DNA from 3 places in the Neobacillus niacini genome. Region 3 is predicted to be linked to each of the others. Evidence: riboswitches for the same ligand, from Rfam matches in the RefSeq annotation. Region 3 holds a riboswitch; each other region holds the start of a gene.
What was found. Region 3 has a riboswitch for lysine ahead of ACN6MT_RS04395 (ABC transporter substrate-binding protein). Riboswitches for the same ligand answer to the same signal wherever they lie in the genome.
Positions count from the first base shown of each region.

Region 1: linked by a shared signal. The riboswitch ahead of dapA (4-hydroxy-tetrahydrodipicolinate synthase) and the one ahead of ACN6MT_RS04395 (ABC transporter substrate-binding protein) in region 3 are both predicted to bind lysine.
Region 2: linked by a shared signal. The riboswitch ahead of ACN6MT_RS11835 (aspartate kinase) and the one ahead of ACN6MT_RS04395 (ABC transporter substrate-binding protein) in region 3 are both predicted to bind lysine.

Region 1 is NZ_CP183883.1:143,876-151,305, reverse strand. It holds gene ACN6MT_RS00770 (hypothetical protein) at 1-153, opposite strand, end outside; gene dapA (4-hydroxy-tetrahydrodipicolinate synthase) at 349-1,227, opposite strand; lysine riboswitch at 1,355-1,535, opposite strand; gene ACN6MT_RS00760 (class I SAM-dependent rRNA methyltransferase) at 1,702-2,898, opposite strand; gene ACN6MT_RS00755 (M15 family metallopeptidase) at 3,129-3,632, opposite strand; gene ACN6MT_RS00750 (branched-chain amino acid aminotransferase) at 3,883-4,965, opposite strand; gene ACN6MT_RS00745 (DegV family protein) at 5,292-6,140, shown strand; gene ACN6MT_RS00740 (EamA family transporter) at 6,536-7,396, shown strand.
Region 2 is NZ_CP183883.1:2,459,127-2,466,556, reverse strand. It holds gene ACN6MT_RS11840 (YslB family protein) at 1-247, shown strand, start outside; gene ACN6MT_RS11835 (aspartate kinase) at 417-1,637, opposite strand; lysine riboswitch at 1,757-1,935, opposite strand; gene uvrC (excinuclease ABC subunit UvrC) at 2,005-3,777, opposite strand; gene trxA (thioredoxin) at 3,906-4,220, opposite strand; gene ACN6MT_RS11820 (electron transfer flavoprotein subunit alpha/FixB family protein) at 4,386-5,363, opposite strand; gene ACN6MT_RS11815 (electron transfer flavoprotein subunit beta/FixA family protein) at 5,435-6,208, opposite strand; gene ACN6MT_RS11810 (enoyl-CoA hydratase) at 6,311-7,081, opposite strand; gene ACN6MT_RS11805 (TetR/AcrR family transcriptional regulator) at 7,111-7,430, opposite strand, start outside.
Region 3 is NZ_CP183883.1:915,973-923,402, reverse strand. It holds gene ACN6MT_RS04400 (amino acid ABC transporter permease) at 1-412, opposite strand, end outside; gene ACN6MT_RS04395 (ABC transporter substrate-binding protein) at 507-1,301, opposite strand; lysine riboswitch at 1,381-1,563, opposite strand; gene ACN6MT_RS04390 (M20/M25/M40 family metallo-hydrolase) at 1,745-3,394, shown strand; gene ACN6MT_RS04385 (PhoX family protein) at 4,050-5,960, opposite strand; gene ACN6MT_RS04380 (bifunctional 2',3'-cyclic-nucleotide 2'-phosphodiesterase/3'-nucleotidase) at 6,204-7,430, shown strand, end outside.

The DNA.
Region 1 (7,430 bases), 770 kb from region 3:
GACAAGACCTCGATTCCTCATTCCAAATTCAGAACTTGTCGCTAAGTCCATAAATACGCTCTTTCTTTCTTGTGGAGTTGTCATAGGAATTGCCCATGCGTTTATTTCCGGCATGTTTTTGTCTCTAGAATTTTTCTTTTTACTAATTTTCATAAATCGACCTGCTTTCAGAGTTTTTTAGGGGCGTAGCAGAGAGGGTAAATCAGGGGAATTGGATGTAACTATTTGTAGTATACAATTTTATAGGGAAGAGGATTATCATGAGAATTGTAATATTTGTGAATATTTGAATATTAATTTTTTGTAAAAAAGAACCTGCCCCACGAAGGGACAGGAATGATAATCAGATTAAACCAGGGTGTTAATTGGGAGTACTTTTTGCAGTGCACTCTTTTCTTCATCATTCAAGGGAATCATGGGAAGACGGACTTCCCCAACCTGGACACCTTGCATATTTAATGCAGCTTTTACTGGTGTAGGGTTAGGTGCTGCAAATAATGCTTTCATAATTGGGAGAAGGCTGCGGTGTAAAACAGCTGCTTCTTGAACACGTCCATTTTTAAATAGTGTAACCATCTCCTGCATTTGATTGCCAATGATATGCGAAGCAACAGACACAACACCTGCGCCGCCGATGGCTAGGACTGGTATAGTTAGTCCATCATCACCACTGTACAATGTAAATGTATCCGGAGTACGGCCAATGATTTCTGCCATGGCATCTAAATCGCCGCTTGCTTCTTTTACCGCCACAATATTACTAATTTCTGAGAGGCGGACAATGGTTTCTACGGAGATGTTGACGGCACAGCGTCCAGGAATATTATAAAGCATTATCGGTAAGGAAGTAGCTTCCGCAATGGCTTTAAAATGCTGAAATAACCCTTCTTGAGATGGTTTATTGTAGTATGGAGCTACGAGCATAATTCCATCAACGCCTGCTGCTTCTGCCTGTTTCGTTAAGCTGATAGATGCTCTCGTGTTATTAGAGCCAGTTCCAGCGATGACAGGCACCCTGCCGGCTGCAACCTCGACCACGAATTTAAATAACGCTATTTTTTCCTCTGTTGTTAATGTTGGAGATTCTCCAGTGGTTCCTGCAACTACTAATCCATCCGTACCATTAGCAATTAAATAATTTACTAGTGCTCTAGCTGCGTGATAGTCAATCTCTCCATGTTGATCAAATGGCGTCACCATAGCTGTTAAAACTTGGCCAAAAATCATCAAGCTCACCCTTTACATAATTTTTAATAAAAATTAGAGGTAGATCAGGTCAATCAATAGTAAACGCAAAAAAGCAGCAACGAAGGCTCGCTACTGCAGTAGAAACATAATTTAAAACCGTTCCTTTGCGTAAGATAGCCCTCCATATAGTCACCTATATGACAGTTCTGTATTTATTCAATAGCAGAACCAGCGGCATAGACAAATGAGATTCTAACCACTTCGGCAAATTCCCCTTTCCACAATCATCCTAGGACCTCATTATCCTCCTATTGCGTACTTATGGTCTTTGCGCCTCTATCCTCACTTCAAGGTAATGAAGTAAGAAAATATTTAATTATTAATAATAATAGCAGAAAATTCTATAAAATTCAAGAGCAAAGGTGCCCTGTCACCGTAGGGACTGCGGTGACAGGCACCACTCGTGGACACTGTCCGTGTGGGGTGGACAGTAAATTCCTATGAACTGGAACTTTATCCTATCTTTTTAATGAAAACTACTTTTAGGTAGTCCGATTCTGGGTAATGTTTATTGGTTCGGAAGTCGTCAGGAAGTGAGTATTCTTCCATTATTTTATAGCGTTTTTTTGATTCCTTAAAGGCTGTATCTATGAACCCTTTAAATTTGTCCATATTAAAAGAGCTAGAATTGGTGGATGCGAGGATCGTTCCGTTATCCTCCGTTATTGAGATGGCATCCTTTAACAGGTTTTTATAATCTTTTTCTGCACTGAAAACAAACTTTTTTGATTTTGCGAAACTTGGAGGATCAAGAATAACGACATCAAACAGTAGCCCTTTTCTTACAGCATATTTGAAGTAGTTGAATACATCCTCTACAATGATATCTTGATCCTCATATGCTATTCCATTCACTTGGAATTGCTCAATTGTTTTACGTTTGCTACGATTAGCAAGGTCGACACTTGTCGTTTTTTTTGCGCCACCTAAAGCGGAAAACACTGAAAACACTCCGGTATAGGAGAATGTATTTAATACCCGTTTCCCTTGTGTATACCTATCTCGTAATGCTTTTCTAACATCCTTTTGATCTAAGAATACACCGACCATAGCACTTTCATTTAAATAAACGGCAATATTGACGCCGTTTTCCTTCACGATAACTGGGAACTCTCCTCGTTTACCTGTGACGAAGTCATCCTCTTCAATGTATTTACCACTTTCATCAAAACGCTTTTTCTGATAGATGGCTTTATACTCCACTAATTCCTTCAATGAATCTATAATAAATTCTCGAAAATGATAAATGCCTATACTGTACCAGGTAATCAAGTAATAACCATCAAAGTAATCAATCGTTAAACCACCGATTCCATCGCCTTCACCATTAAACACTCGAAATGCTGTTGTTTCAGAACTGTTGTAAAAAAATTCTCTCTGATCGAAGGCAGCCTTCAAAGTCTTTTGAAAAAAGCTATGATCAAACGTTTCACTTTCTTTAGCGCTAAGCACCCAACCGAGACCTTTATTTTGCTTACCATAATAGCCTTTAGAAATAAAGTTGTTCTTTTCATCAACAAGGTTTATGGTGCTACCTTCTTCATCTAGAACATTAGGATTCATAATGGTGTCTTTTGTGATAAGCGGGTAGCCGCTTTTATATTTATTAACGAACTTTGATTTCACCTTTAACCTTACTTCTGTTCTCATCTCTTCATCCTATCAGTTGTATTTATTATTAGTATTGTTAACAATGTTTGTAAAATCAATAACTGTCAATCAATCATAACACTGTTTACGAGTGATGCGTATTTCGTCATCAAAATAAAGATAGAGGAACGCATAAAAAAAATCCAGGTAAACTGGATCTAATTTTCTAATCAGGACTATTATTTTCTAAAAAACGATGTATAGGCGAGGAAGGACCTCACTGTTTCCCTTTAATGGGTATCCGCCGTTAAGGATAAATCTGCCGGCCTTTTCCCGTTTTGCAGGTCTCCTAGTGTTAAGCCAAAATTCATTTGTAAGTGGGGATAGTCTTTAAATTGAGCCCAATCACCGCCCCATTCAAAGCCTAGGGCTTTTGCCATTTCTACCACTTCGCCCCAATCTGCTTTTCCATTTTGGTTGCCATCATATTGCATATCCCAAATAACATCTGCTGAGGGGGTTTTTATGGCAAAATCAATGGCAAGCCCAAAGTTATGAAACGATTCTCCTCCTCTTGCATGAGTTACAATATTTCCAGCCGCTGTTCGGCCTTGTTCATAAAGTCGATCTTGGACTTCCGCACTACGGAAGTCATCGGTTATCACCATCATAATTCCTTTATCAGCTGCTTGTTGGACTAACTGATTGCTCCGTTCTCTCACTACTGGATGAAGTTCCGTTGGCATTGGAGCAGTACCACCAATGTTAAAACGATTTAATATGCTGATGCCAATAGGGTTTTCTACAATGAATAAAATAATAAGACCTATAATGAATGTAAATAGTAGTCTGCCTTTCCAGTTAAGTCTCAAAGTCGTAGATCCTTTCTTATCAAAAGTCTTTCATAAACTAAGACGAGAACTAAAGAAGCAATGTTTCAAAAAATTGCCTTCCTAATTTTGTATATCCATATGCAGTTCCATACAGAAAAAGTCGTTCCATAAAAAAAAGATCCAGCACAACTGGATCTTCCATATCAGTAGTTTATCCTTCAATTTGAGTAACTTTCACTGTCCAATTAAATGGATCTTCTTTTTTCCCTAGCTGTATTCCAGTTATCTCATTATAAATAGCCTGTGATAGCTCACCAATATTATTATCGTTAATAACGATGGATTGGTCTTTCCAAGTTAGTTCGCCAACAGGGGAAATAACGGCAGCAGTTCCTGCTCCAAAGACTTCCTCGAGTTCACCGCGCTCGTTTGCCGCAAAGACCTCTTCAATCGAGATTCTCTCTTCGCGCACCGGGATATTCCAATATTTTAATAATTGAATGACTGAATCACGAGTGACTCCAGGTAAAATGCTGCCATTTAATCTTGGAGTTACCACTTCGCCATTGATTTTGAAGAAGATATTCATACTGCCGACTTCTTCGACATATTTATTCTCTTTCGCGTCAAGCCAAAGGATTTGTGCGTAGCCGCCTGCGTCTGCCTTTTCCTGTGCTTTTAAGCTGGCCGCATAGTTGCCTGCTGTCTTTACATGACCCACACCGCCAATAACCGCACGAACATATTGCTCTTCTACATATATTTTAACCGGATTTAATTGACTGCCATAATAGGCCCCAGAGGGAGAAAGGATGACCAGCAACTTGTATTGGCTCGCAGGACGAACACCAAGATAAGGCTCAGTTGAAAAAATGAATGGTCGAATATAAAGGGATGTACCCTCACCATTCGGCACCCAGTCTTTCTCTGTAATAATTAATCGTTTAATTCCTTCTAATAAAAACTCCTCATCAATTTGAGGAATACAAAGCCTATCACATGACTCGTTTAATCGCTTCATATTTTTCTCTGGACGGAATAGCTGGATCGAACCATCCGATTTCTTATATGCTTTCATTCCTTCGAAAATAGCTTGTCCGTAGTGGAACACCATTGATGATGGTTCAAGTGTTATAGGCTCATAAGGAGCAATTCTCGGATCATACCAGCCTTTTTCGCTATGATAATCCATCACAAACATGTAATCACTGAAATACTTCCCGAAACCAAGTGAAGCGGTATCAGGCTTTGCTTTTAATTGTTCTCTAGGAATAAATGAAATCTCCTGTTTCATGCTCGCACCTCATCTTAATAATAGATTCAGTTTGAAACACAATTCAATGAAAAATCATGTTTCAAACCCATAATAATTATATTTTTGAAATAGTAAAAATACTTTCCTATACTATACCACTATTTAAATAAAAACACGTAAATTTTGAAATAATTTTGTCAAAGCCGTGACAATTGTGCTTACCATGCCTGAAAAACTTTGTCATATATGACAAATATAACTTGTGAGAGATTATTCATTTTTGTAATGTTAACCACGTTACCATACTACTAATTTTCGTTATTCCTATATAGATTGAGAGAAATTCATTAAAGGAAAGTGATCATATGAACAAGCCTAAAATTGCATGGATTACGGACACAACTGCTTCTCTTAGCAAAGAGTTTATTGAAAAGCACCATATACATGTTATTCCCTTGCATGTTGTTATTAACGATAAATTTTACAAAGAAACCATTGATATTACCGAGGAAGAGTTTTATCATCGAATGAAAAATGAGGAAGGAAAATTTCAATCATCTCAGCCAAATATCGGTGATATCGTCGACCTTTATGAAAAGTTAAAAGAAGAGTATGACTTTGGCATAGCGATTCACGCCTCTAGTACTTTAACTGGCACGTATCAAACCTCTGTTATGGCAGCGGAAATGGCTGGTTTTAAATTGTTTGCGATCGATTCACGTACCGGTTCCTTCCCTTTATCGTTCCTGGTGAAAAGGGGAATAGAACTAGTTGAACAGGGACTTGAAATAGACGAAGTAGTTTCTCAATTAAACAATCTGCGTGACCATACTCGATTATTTTTGGTACCATCCAACTTGGATCAGCTTCATAAAAGCGGCAGGGTATCTGGAAGTCAAAAAATACTGGCCTCATTATTTAATATTAAGCCGATCTTATCGATTGAGGATGGCGCTGCAAAAATTAAGGATAAAGTCCGAACTGAAAAGAAGGCACTCGCATGGCTGGTAAATCATTTAAAGGAAGACCTGGATACAAAAACCGTTCAGAAAGTGGCTATTGTACATGCAAACGACCAGGAAAAAGCGGACGGACTTGAAAAAATCATACATGAAACATTCCCAGCGATTGAAACAGAAAAGTTAATGCTCATAACCGTTGCCGGTGTGCATACAGGTGTTGGGACACTTGGACTTTCATGGGTAAATGAATAACAAACAGGAAGAGACACCCGATCCATTGTGATCGGGTGTCTCTTGTATAAGTGGCTATCATTTCGATGGATCTAGACTAAAATCAGTACCTTAACTCATTCATCTTCCGTATAGGCTTCGGTTGTCGTATCCCTGCAATCCCAGCATTCACTTCGATTTCTCTCTGGGAGAGATAATTCGTTTCCACAAGAAATGCAGATATCCATAAGAAAAGACTCCCCTTTCCAGTGAAAATTTGGTTTTAAACTATATATATTCACCCATGATAAAAATATTTCATTTTATTTTCGACAATCCATCAATTATCTTTAACTGGAAAGGGCATAATTCCTTATCATGAGTGCAAAGAATTCCTCATAATCATACATATAACGATGGACAAAAGCAGGTGTAAAATGAGTATTATTTTAGCATTATTAGCAGCTTTATTTGCGTCATTTACAGCCATTTTAGCAAAAGTAGGAATCGAAAATGTAAACTCCAACTTAGCGACTGCTGTTAGGACAATAGTGGTATTAATTATGGCTTTTACCATGGTCATGATAACAGGCAAGCTGGAGACAATTTCTCTGATACCAACCAATGCTTTGTGGTTTATTCTTTTATCTGGTTTTGCAACAGGTTTTTCATGGTTATTTTTCTTTAAAGCACTTGCCATTGGTGATGTTTCCAAAGTGGTACCGATTGATAAATCGAGTGTGGTACTGACGATTATATTTTCTATTCTGGTTTTAGGGGAGCCGGCCGAACCTCTGATTATGGCTGGAGGAGCCATTATTGCAATAGGAACGTTTATTTTGATTGGAAAAAATGAAGATAAGAAACGATTTTCAGGATCGCAGCGGTATATTGTGTATGCCATTTTAGCGGCGGTATTTGCTGCCTTAACTTCGATACTGGCAAAAGTCGGAATGGAAGATGTCGACTCCAATGTGGCAACTTTTTTACGCACCATTGTGATCCTGTTATTTGCCTGGGTGATTGTATTTTTCCAAGGAACACATAAGAAGTTGAAGGACATTTCGAAAAAAGGGTACCTGTTTTTAATTCTATCCGGGGTGGCGACTGGTTTATCATGGTTATGTTATTTTGCTGCTCTGGCGATGGGCAAAGTTTCAATCGTTGCTCCCATTGATAAATTCAGCGTGGTACTCACGATGATTTTGAGTTTTAGCATTTTAAAGGAAAAAGCGGCCAAACATACGATTATCGGTGGTATTGTTATAACGATTGGAACGGTATTGCTGATTTTATAAGCTCAATGAAGTTCAAGGCTGGATTCAGGTTGGT
Region 2 (7,430 bases), 1.5 Mb from region 3:
AGCTTCTTGGGGACAGCTCGAATTAAAAAAAGAGCGTAAAGATGAAATAGAATTTGAACTTGTCAGCCCGCTGTTCGTTTCGAGAGTCAAATCAAAAGCAGAACACTACTTCCAAATTGAAGCTGGCTTTCTCGCTCAACAAATCGAACTCCAAAAACAAGCCATCGCCGAAACCTTCGAACACCCAGTAAAAAAAGCAAACAAAGTCCTATTCACCGTCAAATGGGATCGTAAAGACACACTTTAGCATGCAGAAAAGCTTTCATCAGGACCTCCCGATGAAAGCTTTTTCTTGTTGCAGCTGGTGCTTCAGTTGGTACTTCAGTCGGTGCCTGTCACCACCCGTGGACACTGTCCACCTCAGGCGGACAGATTGGCAAAAAGTTTTCCTTGGAGTTGTCTCCAAGGAGGCTTTTTTAATCTTCTCTATTTAGTCCAAATGCTTGGTGCAGTACTTCTACGGCTTTTAGCATGTGTTTTTCTTCGACTACTGCTGAGACTTTGATTTCTGAGGTGCTGACCATTTTTATTTGAATTTGGTTCGCGGCTAGAACTTCAAACATTTTTGCTGCTACTCCAGGGTTAGAAATCATTCCTGAGCCGACGATTGATACTTTTGCCAGTTGATTTTCTGCGTCAAGCTGTTCATAGTTTAGTACATCCTTGCTATTTTCAAGGACTTTCAATGTCTCCATCAGGTCTTGGGTTTTAATAGAGAAAGCAAGATTTGCTGTTTCTGCTTCTGTTGTACTTTGAACAATAATGTCTACGTTCAAATGGTTCTCAGCCAGGGTTGTAAAAATGGTTGATAAACTTGTTAAAGAATTGGCAAGTCCTAATACACTTACCTTCGTAATTTCATCTTCAAATGCCACTCCACGGACTACAAGATTTTGTTCCATTGACGCTTCCTCCTCAATTACTGTTCCTTTTACTCTTTCCATACTTGAGCGAACCTCTAATTTGACTTGATAGTTTTTCGCAAATTCTACTGCCCTGGGATGGAGCACTCCAGCACCTAAATTGGCAAGCTCGAGCATTTCATCATAAGACACGGACTGTAATTTCCGTGCACTCTTCACATATCTAGGGTCAGTTGTGAATACACCCGTTACATCGGTATAAATATCACATTTATCAGCGTTTAGTGCAGCAGCAAGTGCCACGGCCGTCGTATCTGAACCTCCACGGCCAAGAGTAGTAATTTGACCATTTTCCGTAATCCCTTGGAAGCCTGCAACAATTACCACTTTACCGTCATCAAGCTGATTTTTTACCGCTTCTGTATTTATCGTTGTAATACGGGCATTTCCATGAACAGGCTCCGTGACAATTCCAGCCTGCCAGCCGGTAAACGAAACGGCAGGAAGATTCTGTTCATTTAGAGCCATTGACAATAAAGCGATTGTTACCTGTTCTCCCGTACTTAGGAGCATGTCCATGTCTCGTTTGTTAGGAGCCGCGGAAATTTCTTTTGCTAGATCCACCAGCTGGTCAGTTGATTTCCCCATTGCCGAAACAACCACTACAACCTGATTCCCTTGATCGGTTTCATCTTTTACTCGTTGTGCTACATTTAGGATTTTTTCTACACTTCCAACCGAAGTACCGCCAAACTTTTGTACAATTAAACCCATCTTTTCCCCTGCTTTCAGTTATAGGTTAAGAATCACTATATGTTTCCCCGCAAAAAAAATAAAAAAGCAATGAGAGGGCATCTCATTGCTTGAATACACAAAAAAATTCTGCGTCTACAATGTAAGATAGCTCTCCAAGGCATTAAACCTTGACAATCCGGCATTTATTCAATACAGGACCAGCAAAGAAAGAAATGAGACTTTCTTCACTTCGGCGACCATCCCCTTTCATGATTCATCACAGAAGCCCATCCTTCTCCGAATCATTACTATTGAAGCTCGCACCTCTACCTTCACTTCATTATTAAAAAGTGATAGTAATATAATTTTCAATCATTATAGCATAGCAAGATTTTTCTGACAATCACTATGATTGAAGTTTTTTAATTAATTCCTCTGCTACAGGAGCTGGAATTCCAATGGCTCTAAACTCGTCAAATGTAGCTTCTTTCATTTTCTTAACGGAACCAAATTCCTTTAACAGCTGCTTTTTACGTTTTTCACCAACACCTGGAATGTCGTCCAGTAGCGATTGAAACGCACTTTTTCCTCGTGTTTGACGATGAAAAGTGATCGCAAAACGGTGAACCTCATCTTGGATTCTTTGCAATAAATAAAATTCTTGGCTGTTTCTGCCGAGCGGAATAATTTCAAGTGGATTCCCATATAAAAGCTGAGAAGTTTTGTGCTTATCATCCTTGACTAGCCCAGCTAGGGGGATATCTAAACCCAGTTCGTTTTCTAAAACGTCTCTGACCGCCTCTACATGCCCTTTTCCGCCATCAATAATAATGAGGTCCGGAAGCGGAAGTCCTTCTTTCAACGCCCTAGAATATCTTCTTCTGGTTACTTCACGCATCGATTCATAATCATCAGGTCCCTTAACCGATTTAATCTTATACTTTCGGTATTCACGCTTATTCGGCTTCCCATCAATGAAGACCACCATCGCAGATACAGGATCCGTCCCTTGAATATTAGAATTGTCGAAAGACTCAATGCGATGCGGGGTATAAATACCCATAAGCTCCCCAAGGTTTTCAACAGCCTTTATCGTCCTTACCTCGTCTTTTTCGATTAGAGAGAATTTCTCATTCAATGCAATTTTCGCATTTTTAATTGCCATTTTAATAAGATCTTTTTTCTGACCGCGCTGAGGTTTTAGGACTTTAACCTGAAGAAGCTGTTCGGCAAGATTTAAATCAATTTCATCCTGAATCAAAATTTCCTTCGGTTTAATATGATTCGATTTTTCGTAAAATCGACCTAGGAAAGTAAGAATTTCTTCTTCTGGCTCATTGTAGATTGGAAACATGGAAACGTCACGTTCAATCAGTTTTCCTTGGCGTACAAAGAAAACTTGAACACACATCCACCCTTTATCGACAGCATAGCCAAACACATCGCGATCAGTAAAATCAGTCATCGTGATTTTTTGCTTTTCCATAATGGTTTCAATGTGGATAATCTTATCTCTGAATTCCTTTGCACGCTCGAAATCTAATTCTTCAGATGCACTGGTCATTTTCTCCGTTAGTTCTTTTTTTATCTCTTTAAATCCGCCATTAAGAAAACGGGTAATTTCGTCGGTCATTTGCTTGTATTGCTCTTCATGTACTTCATTTACACATGGTGCCAGGCACTGACCTAAATGGTAGTACAAACACACACGGTCTGGAAGGGTTGAGCATTTTCGCAATGGGTAGATTCGGTCTAGCAGCTTTTTCGTTTCATTCGCTGCCATGACGTTCGGATAAGGACCAAAGTACTTGCCTTTATCCTTTTTTACTTTTCTTGTAATGATGAGTTTTGGATGTCTCTCCGCTGTCAATTTAATAAACGGATAGGTTTTATCATCCTTCAGCATGACATTATATTTAGGATCGTATTTTTTGATTAGATTTAATTCGAGTAACAGTGCTTCGATATTAGATGAGGTGACGATATATTCAAAGTCCTCAATCTCATTGACGAGTCTAAATGTTTTACCATCATGTGAACCGGTAAAATAAGACCGTACACGATTTTTTAGTATTTTAGCTTTTCCTACATATATGATCGTTCCCTGACGGTCCTTCATCAAGTAGCAGCCAGGCTGATCAGGCAGCAGTGTTAATTTTTGTTTTATTATCTCATTCATACTAGCTGCTCCTCCCCGTCTTTATCTATCATAAAAATTTTAAAGCAAACTCCGCATAAAGAAAAGCCTGATTCTATTTCCAAAAATAAAAACCTTAGCCAGAGGAATCCAGCTAAGGTTATCAATTCTTAAACGTGCTTTTCTAATACACCAGCTAAAGCGTCTTTTGGCTGGAAGCCGACTACTTTGTCAACCACTTCGCCATTTTTGAAAACAAGTAATGTAGGGATACTCATAACGCCGTATTTAGCAGCAGTTTCTTGGTTATCGTCTACATCTAATTTAACGATTTTTACTTTCTCGCCCATTTCGGAATCAAGTTCCTCAAGAACTGGAGCGATCATTTTACAAGGTCCACACCATGGAGCCCAGAAATCCGCTAGAACAAGACCAGAGCCTGTTTCAGCAGAGAAATTTGCATCAGTTACGTTTGAAATAGCCATTTGTTTATTCCTCCTAAATAATTACTAATTTCTATCGAAAGTATAGCATTGTTTAAACCATCATGCTAATAATCTGTCTCGGATGTAATTTCCCCTAAAAAACGGTTCATATTCTGGCTTATTATATGTAATAAGGCGAACAGTTTCCACTGCTCGCCTTATTTATTATGAGTGAACCTTTAACTTTTTAAACTCTTCTGTTAAAAGTGGTACTACTTCAAATAGATCCCCAACAATACCATAATCTGCTACTTTAAAGATATTGGCTTCTGGGTCTTTATTGATCGCAACGATTACCTTGGAGTTTGACATCCCTGCTAAATGCTGGATAGCTCCAGAAATTCCACAAGCAATGTAAAGGTCAGGTGTTACAACTTTACCAGTTTGACCGATTTGCAAAGAGTAATCACAATAGTCAGCGTCACAGGCACCACGGGATGCCCCAACTGCGCCGCCTAAAACATTGGCTAATTCTTTAAGCGGTTCGAAGCCTTCTGCACTCTTGACACCACGTCCGCCAGAGATTACAACTTTTGCTTCACTTAAATCTACACCTTCACTTGCTTTTCTAACCACTTCTTTGATAATCGCACGAAGGTCTTTAATCTCAACAGATAAAGAGGCAACCTCACCAGATCGGCTTTCATCCTTGGCAAGTGGTGCGATATTATTTGGTCTTACTGTTGCAAAAATTAATCCGTCCGTTACAATTTTCTTTTCAAATGCTTTACCAGAATAGATAGGTCTTGTAAAGACAACATTCCCGCCAGCAACTTCAACTGCAGTTGTGTCTGAAATTAAGCCGGATGACAGCTTAGCGGCAATTCGCGGAGAAAGATCCTTTCCTTGTGAAGTATGTCCTAAAACTAGACCTTCTGGGCTTTCTTTTTCGATTACAGCAAGTAATGCTTGAGCATAGCCGTCAGATGTATATTGTTTTAATTTTTCACCTTCAACCACTACAACTCGGTCCGCACCATATTGCACTAATTCTGTGCCTAAAGCGCTAACATTTTCACCGATTAAAACACCAATCACTTCTCCGCCGTCAGCTACTGTCTTAGCTGCAGCAATTGCTTCGAATGAAACATTACGTAAAGAACCGTCACGAGTTTCCCCTAATACTAATACTTTTCTAGTCATTCTTTTACCCTCCTGCGAATCTTTTTTGGCTAATCAGAATCATCATTCTGAACGTATAAGTATCGTTACGATTAAACTACTTTTGCTTCTGTATGAAGAAGGTGAACGAGTTCTTTTACCTGATCATTTAATTCTCCAGATAACACTTTTCCAGCTTCCTTCTTTGGCGGCAAGTAAATTTCGATTGTTTTTGTTTTTGCTTCAACATCATCTTCTTCTAAATCAAGATCATCTAATTCTAGTTCATCAAGCGGCTTTTTCTTTGCCTTCATAATCCCTGGTAAAGATGGATAACGAGGCTCGTTTAAACCCTGTTGAGCTGTAACTAATAATGGCAGACTCGTTTCAATTACCTCAGAATCTCCTTCAACATCACGGGTAACGGTTACATTTGTTCCAGCAATTTCAAGCTTAGTAATGGTTGTAACATAAGGAATGTTTAACAATTCAGCAACACGTGGACCTACTTGTCCAGATCCGCCATCAATCGCTACATTTCCACCGATAATAAGATCCGCTTCTTTATCCTTTAGATATTCAGCAATGATTTTTGATGTTGTGAACTGATCCCCATTTTCCACATCATCTTCTGTATTAATTAAAACGGCTTTGTCTGCGCCCATAGCGAGTGCGGTACGTAATTGCTTTTCAGCTTCTTCCGTGCCTACGGAAATAACCGTTACTTCTCCACCATTTGCATCGCGGACTTGGATTGCTTCTTCCACAGCATATTCATCATAAGGATTGATGATAAACTCAGCGCCGTCCTCATTGATTTTTCCGCCGGAAATAGTAATCTTTTCTTCTGTATCAAAGGTTCTTTTCAATAGTACATAAATGTTCATGATTTCCCTCCTATAATGCAAACATTATTTCTGTTCCAAAGATTAAGAAAATTTACAGCAAAAAAAATTATTAGCAACTTCTATCGGAGTGATAAAAGTTATTCACCCTTTAAAATGCGGCTCTCGTTTTTCAATAAAAGCCTGAATTCCTTCTTTTGCATCATCGGAAACAAATATTTCTCCAAACAACTCTGCTTCCTTTTTAGAGCCTTCATAAAACTCTTCATTTTTAGCAAAGTTTAATAATTGAATCGTTGCTTCTAATGAACCTGTACTTTTCTTAGCGATTTTACCCGCCAATTTAAGAGCATGTTCAAAGACTTCCTGTTCCGGATAAGCATGGTTCGCCAGACCGAATTGAACCGCTTCCAATCCTGTGATTGGCTCAGACGTGAACAGCATTTCTGCTGCACGTGCAACCCCAACATATTTTGGAAGACGCTGTGTTCCAGCAAAACCAGGGATTAGTCCAAGCTGTAGTTCTGGAAGACCAAGCTTAGTATTTTCTCCAACTAAACGGATATGACATGCCATGGCCAGCTCCAAGCCGCCGCCAAGTGCTGCGCCATGAATAGCAGCAATGATTGGTTTAGGAAACTTTTCCATCCGATCAAATAAATCCTGACCATACTTTCCAAGCTTGGCAAATCCTTCGGAAGATGATACGGTAGTGAATTCTTTAATATCAGCTCCCGCAGAGAAGAATCGCCCTTCCCCATGGATGACAATCACCTTAATGTCACGATTAGGTTCAATTTCGTCTAGAACAGCCGACAGTTCTCTTAATAATCCTTGTGAGAGGGCATTTGCCGGTGGACGACTGATGGTGATTGTCGCGATCGAATCTTGATTAGACCATTTTAAGTATTCCAATAGAACCCCTCCTCCTTTACACTCGAAAATTAATGACTTCCGCAGCCCCTAATCAACAGCTGGTGAACCGGTTTAGCGAGTGCCACTAAATCGTATTTCTCCTCATTTAAAACCCAGGTTGTCACGGTTTCATCCATTGTGCCAAATATCATTTGTCTGGCAAGGCGGACATCGAGGTCGCTTGAAAACTCTCCCGTTTCTTTTCCTTCTATGATGATTTTATCAATCACTTTTAAATAGCCTTTTAGAACATTGTTTATACGTAAACGCAATTCTTTATTGGATTGTCGTAATTCAAGCTGGGTTACGATTGCCATGTGATGATCATCAGAAAGGTTTTTAAAATGAG
Region 3 (7,430 bases):
TGAAAGCTTGCGGGAAAATAATTCTCCTCATCGCGAGAGAGTAGGGCATTCCGAGTGACCTAGCCGCTTCCATCTGTCCACGGTCAATGGATTGCACAGCTCCTCTAAAAATTTCAGCAATGTAAGCTCCAGTATGAACACCTAATGCCAGAGCTCCTGCCGTGAAGCTGTCTAGGTTCACGATATTGGCAAGTCCATAATAAAGGAACATAATTTGAACAATGAGAGGCGTTCCACGAATAATACCAATGTAGATATCCGCAATCCAATTTAGTATTTTACTAGAGGAAATCTTAAAGCCCGCGAAAATTAAGCCAATCACCATCGCAAATAATAGCGAGATTGCCGTTATGGAGATGGTCATCCAAGAAGCTTTCAAAAAAGCAATTCCATGTTCACTAAAAATACTCATGATATTTTCAATAAAAACCACAATGTGTACCTCCTTCTTTAAAAAAGCGCAAGCACCCACATTAGGTGCTTACACGAAAGTATTTTTTTCAATCTTACTTTTCCATAATGTTTGTATTAAACCATTTCATACTGATTTTTTCATACGTACCATCATCAATCATAGATTGGAGGGCTTCGTTGATTTGATCAGCAAGCTCTTTGTTTCCTTCAGCAACGGCTACACTTACACGGTCTTCATTCAATAAATCGCCAATTTCCTTAATTTTTAGGCCTTTTTCATTTTGTGCACTAACACCGACAATTTTATCCGTGATTACGGCATCTAAACGGCCAAGCTCCAAATCTTGAAGTGCGTTTACGTCTGTTGGATAGCCTTTTACTTGATCAGATAATTCTTCAGCCATATCCTTCCATGTGCTGGCTTGAATGACCCCAATCGATTTACCCTTCAAATCATCCTTTGATTGAATATCCGTATTGCCTTCCGCTACAAAGATCTGTGCACCGGATAGATAATATGGATTAGTGAAATCAACTTGCTTATCACGTTCAGGTGTAGCAGTCATACTTCCAATAATGGCATCATATTTCTTTGCCTTCAAACCTTGGATAATCGTTTCCCATTGATTCGTTACAGGGTTTGCTTCAAGTCCGATCCTCTTAGCAATTTCTGTTCCAATTTCAACATCAAATCCAGTCAATTTATCGTCTTTCTTAAAGTTTAACGGTGGATATTGTCCTGTCATCGAGAATGTTAACGCACCTTTTTTCACTAACTCATGCTTTCCCCCGTTTGCCTTTTCTGCCTTTTCCCCATCTGTCTTCTCAGTGCCGCAAGCAGATAAAATCAACATCATTGCTGCTAATAAAAATGCAAATTTTTTCATAAATATTCCCCCTTGTTAATAAAAAAACACCGTCTGGATGAATATGACGGTGTTCTGCACACCCTCATCGATTAGCACTGGTGAAGATAGTTCTCCACAATTCCAAGGAACTGTGACAGTTCTGCCCCTATTCGAGTGCAGACCCAGCTTTCTGAAAGAAGTGATTTCAGAAGCTTCGGCGATTGATCCTTTTTCCTATTTTCATAGATTTCACTGAATCTCTAATAGGATACTAATAACAAACGCGACCTCTACCCCATCTAATGCTTAAAATGAGGATTTATATTTAGTTTAACGAAGCAATTTCATTATATAAAAATATTCCCACAATTGCAATAATGTTCTTAATGGAATTTATCCCCAAATTAAAAGGCTTGACGGGCTTTATCTTCTGAGATACATTTTTTTAAAATACTAAATTACTAGAAAAGAAGGTCAAAACTATGTTGCAATGTCGTGAGGATGTACTGACATTCACGAAACAGCTCGTAAACATTGAAAGTGTCGTTAATACCAGTGGCGAAAAGGATATTGCTCAATCTTTATATTCTATGATTTCCTCTATGCCCTATTTTTCACAAAACCCCAGCCACCTTGTTTTAGAACAAACACTAAATGATGATCAAGAACGTTATAATGTTCTGGCTTTTGTGAAAGGAACAAAGGGAACTAGCAACCGTACTGTGATTTTGATGGGCCATATGGACACGGTGGGGATTGAAGATTTTACCCATTTAAAAGACCAAGCTTGCTTCCCAGATGAACTGATGGAATCACTAAAAATGGAACAGCTGCCAGCTGCTGCGAAAGAACATTTAGATTCGGGAGATTGGTTATTTGGCCGCGGCGTCCTTGATATGAAAAGCGGGGTTGCCAGTAACGTATATCTCTTAAACTATTATTCTCAGCGTCCTGAAGAATTAGAAGGAAACATTGTCCTCTTAGCGGAATGTGACGAGGAGGATAGTTCACATGGTGTTCTTTCCGCTTTGAAAACATTGAAATGCTGGAGAAGTGAACATGGTTTTGATTATGTTGCCGCGATTAATGCGGATTTCGTTTCACCAAGATATGAAGGTGATGAAAATCGTTATATCTACAAAGGGACCGTCGGAAAGCTGCTGCCATCTTTCTTTATTACGGGAGCAGAAACGCATGTGGGTTCAGCCTTTGAAGGACTCGATCCAAACTTTATTGCAGCCGAGCTGACCAGGCAAATTAATTACAATCCGGAGCTTTGTAACGAAGCGTTTGGTGAGACGACCGTGCCTCCTGTTTCGTTAAAACAAACGGATTTAAAGCCGTCTTATACCGTTCAAACTGCCTTAGCTGCTTATGTTTATTACAATTTCTTTATTCATTCCTGGTCTCCAAAGGACGTGCTTGAAAAGTTAAAGGAACAAGCTATGATTGCTTTTACCAATGCCCTGACTTCCTTCGAAGAAAGGTATAAACAATACAGCACAATAAGCGGTGAACCATATGTACCGCATTCTTGGAAACCTAAAGTGTTGACCTACGAGGAAATGGAACAATTATTGGTCGATGAGAACGGCGAAGCGTTCACGGCACATATGAGTCAATTTAAAGAAAAGCTTTTAAAAAATACGGAACTAGATACGCGCATGTTTGCCGCAAAAGTGGTAGAGGAAGCTTGGAAATGGATGAAGGATAAAAATCCAGCCATTATTCTGTTTTATTCCTCCCTGTACTCTCCACGAATTGAATTGACAGGGAAAACAACTAATGAGCTTGCTTTAATTACTTCATTGGATGAAGCAGTGGAAGAACTCCAGCCATACTATCAATATCCGATTGTAACACGCAACTTTTTCCCTTATATCTCTGATATGAGTTTTGTAGCTCTTAGTGATGACGAAGCCGGTATCAGTGCCGTATCGAACAACAATCCTGGCTGGGGCACCAAGCACTTTGTAGAATATCAAGACATTCGCGATATCAATGTACCAGTAATCAATATTGGCCCTTATGGTTTAGATGCTCACAAGAAACTTGAAAGACTGGAAATGACGTACTCATTTGAAGTAGTACCAAATCTAACACATCTCGTGATTCAAAAACTATTAAAATAATTGAACCAAAAAGCCTGTAGACTAGTCTGCAGGTTTTTTAGCTGTAAAAAAGGACATCGAACTTTTTTTAAAGTTTTGGAATTAACTACATACTTTATTGCATTTTTCAGTTTCATTCCAGACTTCCTGATTATACTGAATCCAAGAATTGAAAGGAGGAAATGGAATGAAAAAATGGATGGAATGTTGATTTTCAATGTGTTTGGAAAATAAGCGGCTAATTTCCGCTTAAATTGGGAAATAACCATATTTCCTTAAAAATAGGCGGAGTTTTTCCGCTTATTTTATCCAAATCCTTGGATATTGTCTCTTTTAAAGCAGTTAACCGGAATATCTCCGCTTATATCTGCTTCCTAAGCTTCCTCTATACAATAGTCGGAAATTCTCCGCTTATGAATTCTCAACCCTAAACCAAAATCAACAAGAATATGGATAAAACATCACCAATAGTAATGAATGTAATTAATGGGTTTGCTTATAACACCAATGTTACTCCAAGATTTGAAGAAGATGGGGTTGCTACATTAAACTAAAATAGACTACCCGTCCAAAAAAGACAGGTAGTCTATTTCCTTTTCCATTAATATTAATTAACAATTTCATTACTGAATTAGCTTCTGTTTTACCAATAATCGATGTTGTAGAATCAGTTATCTTATTTATTTTTTGGCATTTTTGTTACAGATGGCATACCAGAGATATAACCAATACCGCCTGTTTTATTAATACCAATTTGTTCGTCAACAGCTTTAAGTAGTTCTTCTTTATTAACAGCGGTAATGGACTTACCTTCTACTTCATCACCAGGATGCTGGAAATTACTGAAAATGTATGAGAAGCCATTGCGGTCATCAGCAGCAAATAATCCAGTTGCTTCCGCCACTGCTGGAACAGATAAAATACGCTCTAATTCTTTCGTATCAACATTATAAGCCCAAACGAAGTTATTTGTGTGGTTACCACTATCTTCACCAATAAAGAGTGTTCTCATTGCTTCAGAGTAGCTTAAGTTATCCGGATTCGCTACTTTATCTACATTTGCAGTATTTCCATATGCATCAGCTGCAGGGAGGTCTTCCCCTACTACCAAACCAGACATGGATGGTGCTACATACGAGCTGTTAATTGCATTTCCATTACTATCTTTTTGGCCGCCTTGCAAGTCTAATTGATAGGTTACACCAGCTTTAATTTTTGGTAATTGAATATGATCTGCTGGATCTTTACCAGTTGAATCCTTTTCCATTGCCTTACTTTGATCGGAGATGGCAACATATACCTTTTTATCCTTTTCGTTTAGTGCTAAACCTTCCATTTTGTTAAATTCAGTAGTCGCACCAAGCATGGCTGCCCAGCGGCGTGTTTCAAGGAAAGCTGCTGCCTTTTCCTTACCAGGCTTCAGTTTTAAGTACTCAACTTTACCATATGAATATTGTTTAATAGCTGTAAATCCTTCTTTAGGAACATCTGAAGTTTCAAATATATCATTGAATGTAATGCCGCTATCAATAATATCCTTCACTTCTTTATCTGTTGCATGTCCCAAATTAATCCATTGTAAATCTCCTGATCCGCCGTTTTCAGTACCTGTTTGTTTGAATGTTGCTGCATAAAGTGTACCTGCTGATAAATCTTTTGCCTTGTCAGCTACATACATAAACATACCTGTATTGCCACCGTCATCACCATAGAAAACAGTTTTATTATCAGGCATTACTTTAGCTAACTCATGAGAGAAACGTCCTGTACTGTAATGTTTTTCAACGGATGTTTTACCATTTTTACCTACTGTAATTTCAGGAGTGTAGCCATAGAAATAAGGATTAGCCTTTGCTTTATCTCCGAAATAGAATTGAGCAAATGTTTCAACTTGACTTCTTACTTTCGAAGTTGGATCTAAGAAAAGACGTGCATCTGGTTCGTACTCTTCAGAACCTAAATGTGTATTCCATGGAGATAGTGATCCGTTACATGGAATCCAAAGTCCATTTACAGCTGAAAAATCAATTTTTTCTACATTTACAGGTGTAAGTTCACCTGTTTTTTTGTCTTGTTCCACCTCAGTTAAAGACATAGATGCTGGAACTAAACCGTATGCTGATTTACCAGCAGCATCAATCGTTTGGTATTCATAGTGTGTAACCATATAAAGTTTGCCGTTAATAGGCATTAATAAGCTGTTTGAATCCGGAGCGTCAGAGACAAAGTATTCTCCGTTTGTGCCGCTTGGATCCTTAATTGGATTTCCATTTACATCAATAGGTGTACCAGCAGGAACTTTTTCACCTTTAACGGTTGCTACCTTATCTTCTGATTTAAATAGGTAGTTGTAAGTCAGTGGAAATGTTTTTACTTTTCCATTGATATATTTCACATCAACGGTTGCATTTGTATATGTTTTTACCATTTCATCAATCGTTGCAGGTGCTTGCATTCCATTAAATCTAACAGACTCTATTTTATTGTTATTTTGAGAAGCCGCAAATGCCGGTGTTACGGCTGGAATCGTAATCGCTAAAGCAAGTGCTAAGGCAGACCCCTTTTTCACAAGTTTCTTATTAATCATCTAATAAATCCTCCTAATGGATTAATAGTTTACAGTTCAATTAAACAAGATAATTGTTAAGGAAATGTTAAGTAGATGTATAGTTTTTATTATCTTACCTATTCAGGAATTTAGACCTAATTATTTACACTGAATTTACAAACTCTTAAGAATACTTCAGTCTATAGGCGCATTTAAGCATTGGAACTTCTCTTTATAATTTATATTGGTTTGAAACAAAACATTTATAAGGAGCTGTATCCATTGAAAAAACCGTTCGTTCAAGCAGGGAAAAGATTAGCAGCAGCTACTATGGCATTATCGGTCTTAGCCGCTCCCCTTTCGTATCAGTCTGTAATGGCGGCAAAGCCAGACCAGACTGGCAAACACGAGGTATCCATAAGGATTCTTGGAACGACAGATATTCACACCAATCTTTATAACTATGATTATTATAAGGATGCTGGGACGCTGGAATTTGGTCTTGCCAAAACAGCTGCCTTGATCAAAGAAGCAAGAGAGGAAGCGAAAAACACTCTCCTTTTTGACAATGGTGACTTGATTCAAGGAAACCCGCTTGGCGATTATAAAGCAAGAGTGGACAAGCTTGAGGAGGGAGAACTTCATCCAGTCTTTCAAGCAATGAAACAATTAGACTATGATGCAGCAACTGTTGGAAACCATGAGTTTAATTATGGATTAGATTTCCTTGATGAAGTATTGGACGATGCTCCAATGCCTTATGTTAGTGCCAATGTATTTAAGGATGATCACGATAACGACCCAACCAATGATGAACATTACTTCAAACCTTATACTATTTTAAAGAAGAAAGTAGTAGACAACAGAGGGAAAACGCAAGTGATCAAAGTTGGCGTAGTCGGGGCTGTCGCTCCGCAAATCACTCAGTGGGATAAGGCCCATCTTGCTGGTAAAGTAACCACGAAGGATATTGTAAAATCAGTCGAAGCACAAATCCCGAAAATGAAAAAAGAAGGCGCTGATCTAATTATTGCCTTGGCCCACACTGGAATTGGTGATGAAAAAATCAATGAGATGGAGGAAAATGCCACCTACGACCTGACAAAGGTAGAAGGCATTGACGCCATTATTTCCGGTCATAGTCATTCCACATTCCCAGGAAACTATGGAAATCTTCCGGGAGTAGATACAGAAAAAGGGACAATCAACGGAGTACCTGTTGTAATGGCAGGGAGCTGGGGAAGCCACCTTGGTGTCATTGATTTAAAAATTGCGAAAGAAAAAGGGAAATGGCTAGTTAAAGATTCTGAGTCAGAATTACGAGCTATATATGATAAAACAACGAAAACAAGCTTGGCTGAACCTGATTTCGAAGTATTAGAAGCGGTTAAAGAAGCACACGAAGAAACGATTAAGTATATCCGCCAGCCGGTGGGAACTACGACAGCAGATATTCACAGCTATTTTGCCCTTGCTCAGGATGACCCTTCCATTCAGATTGTGACAAAC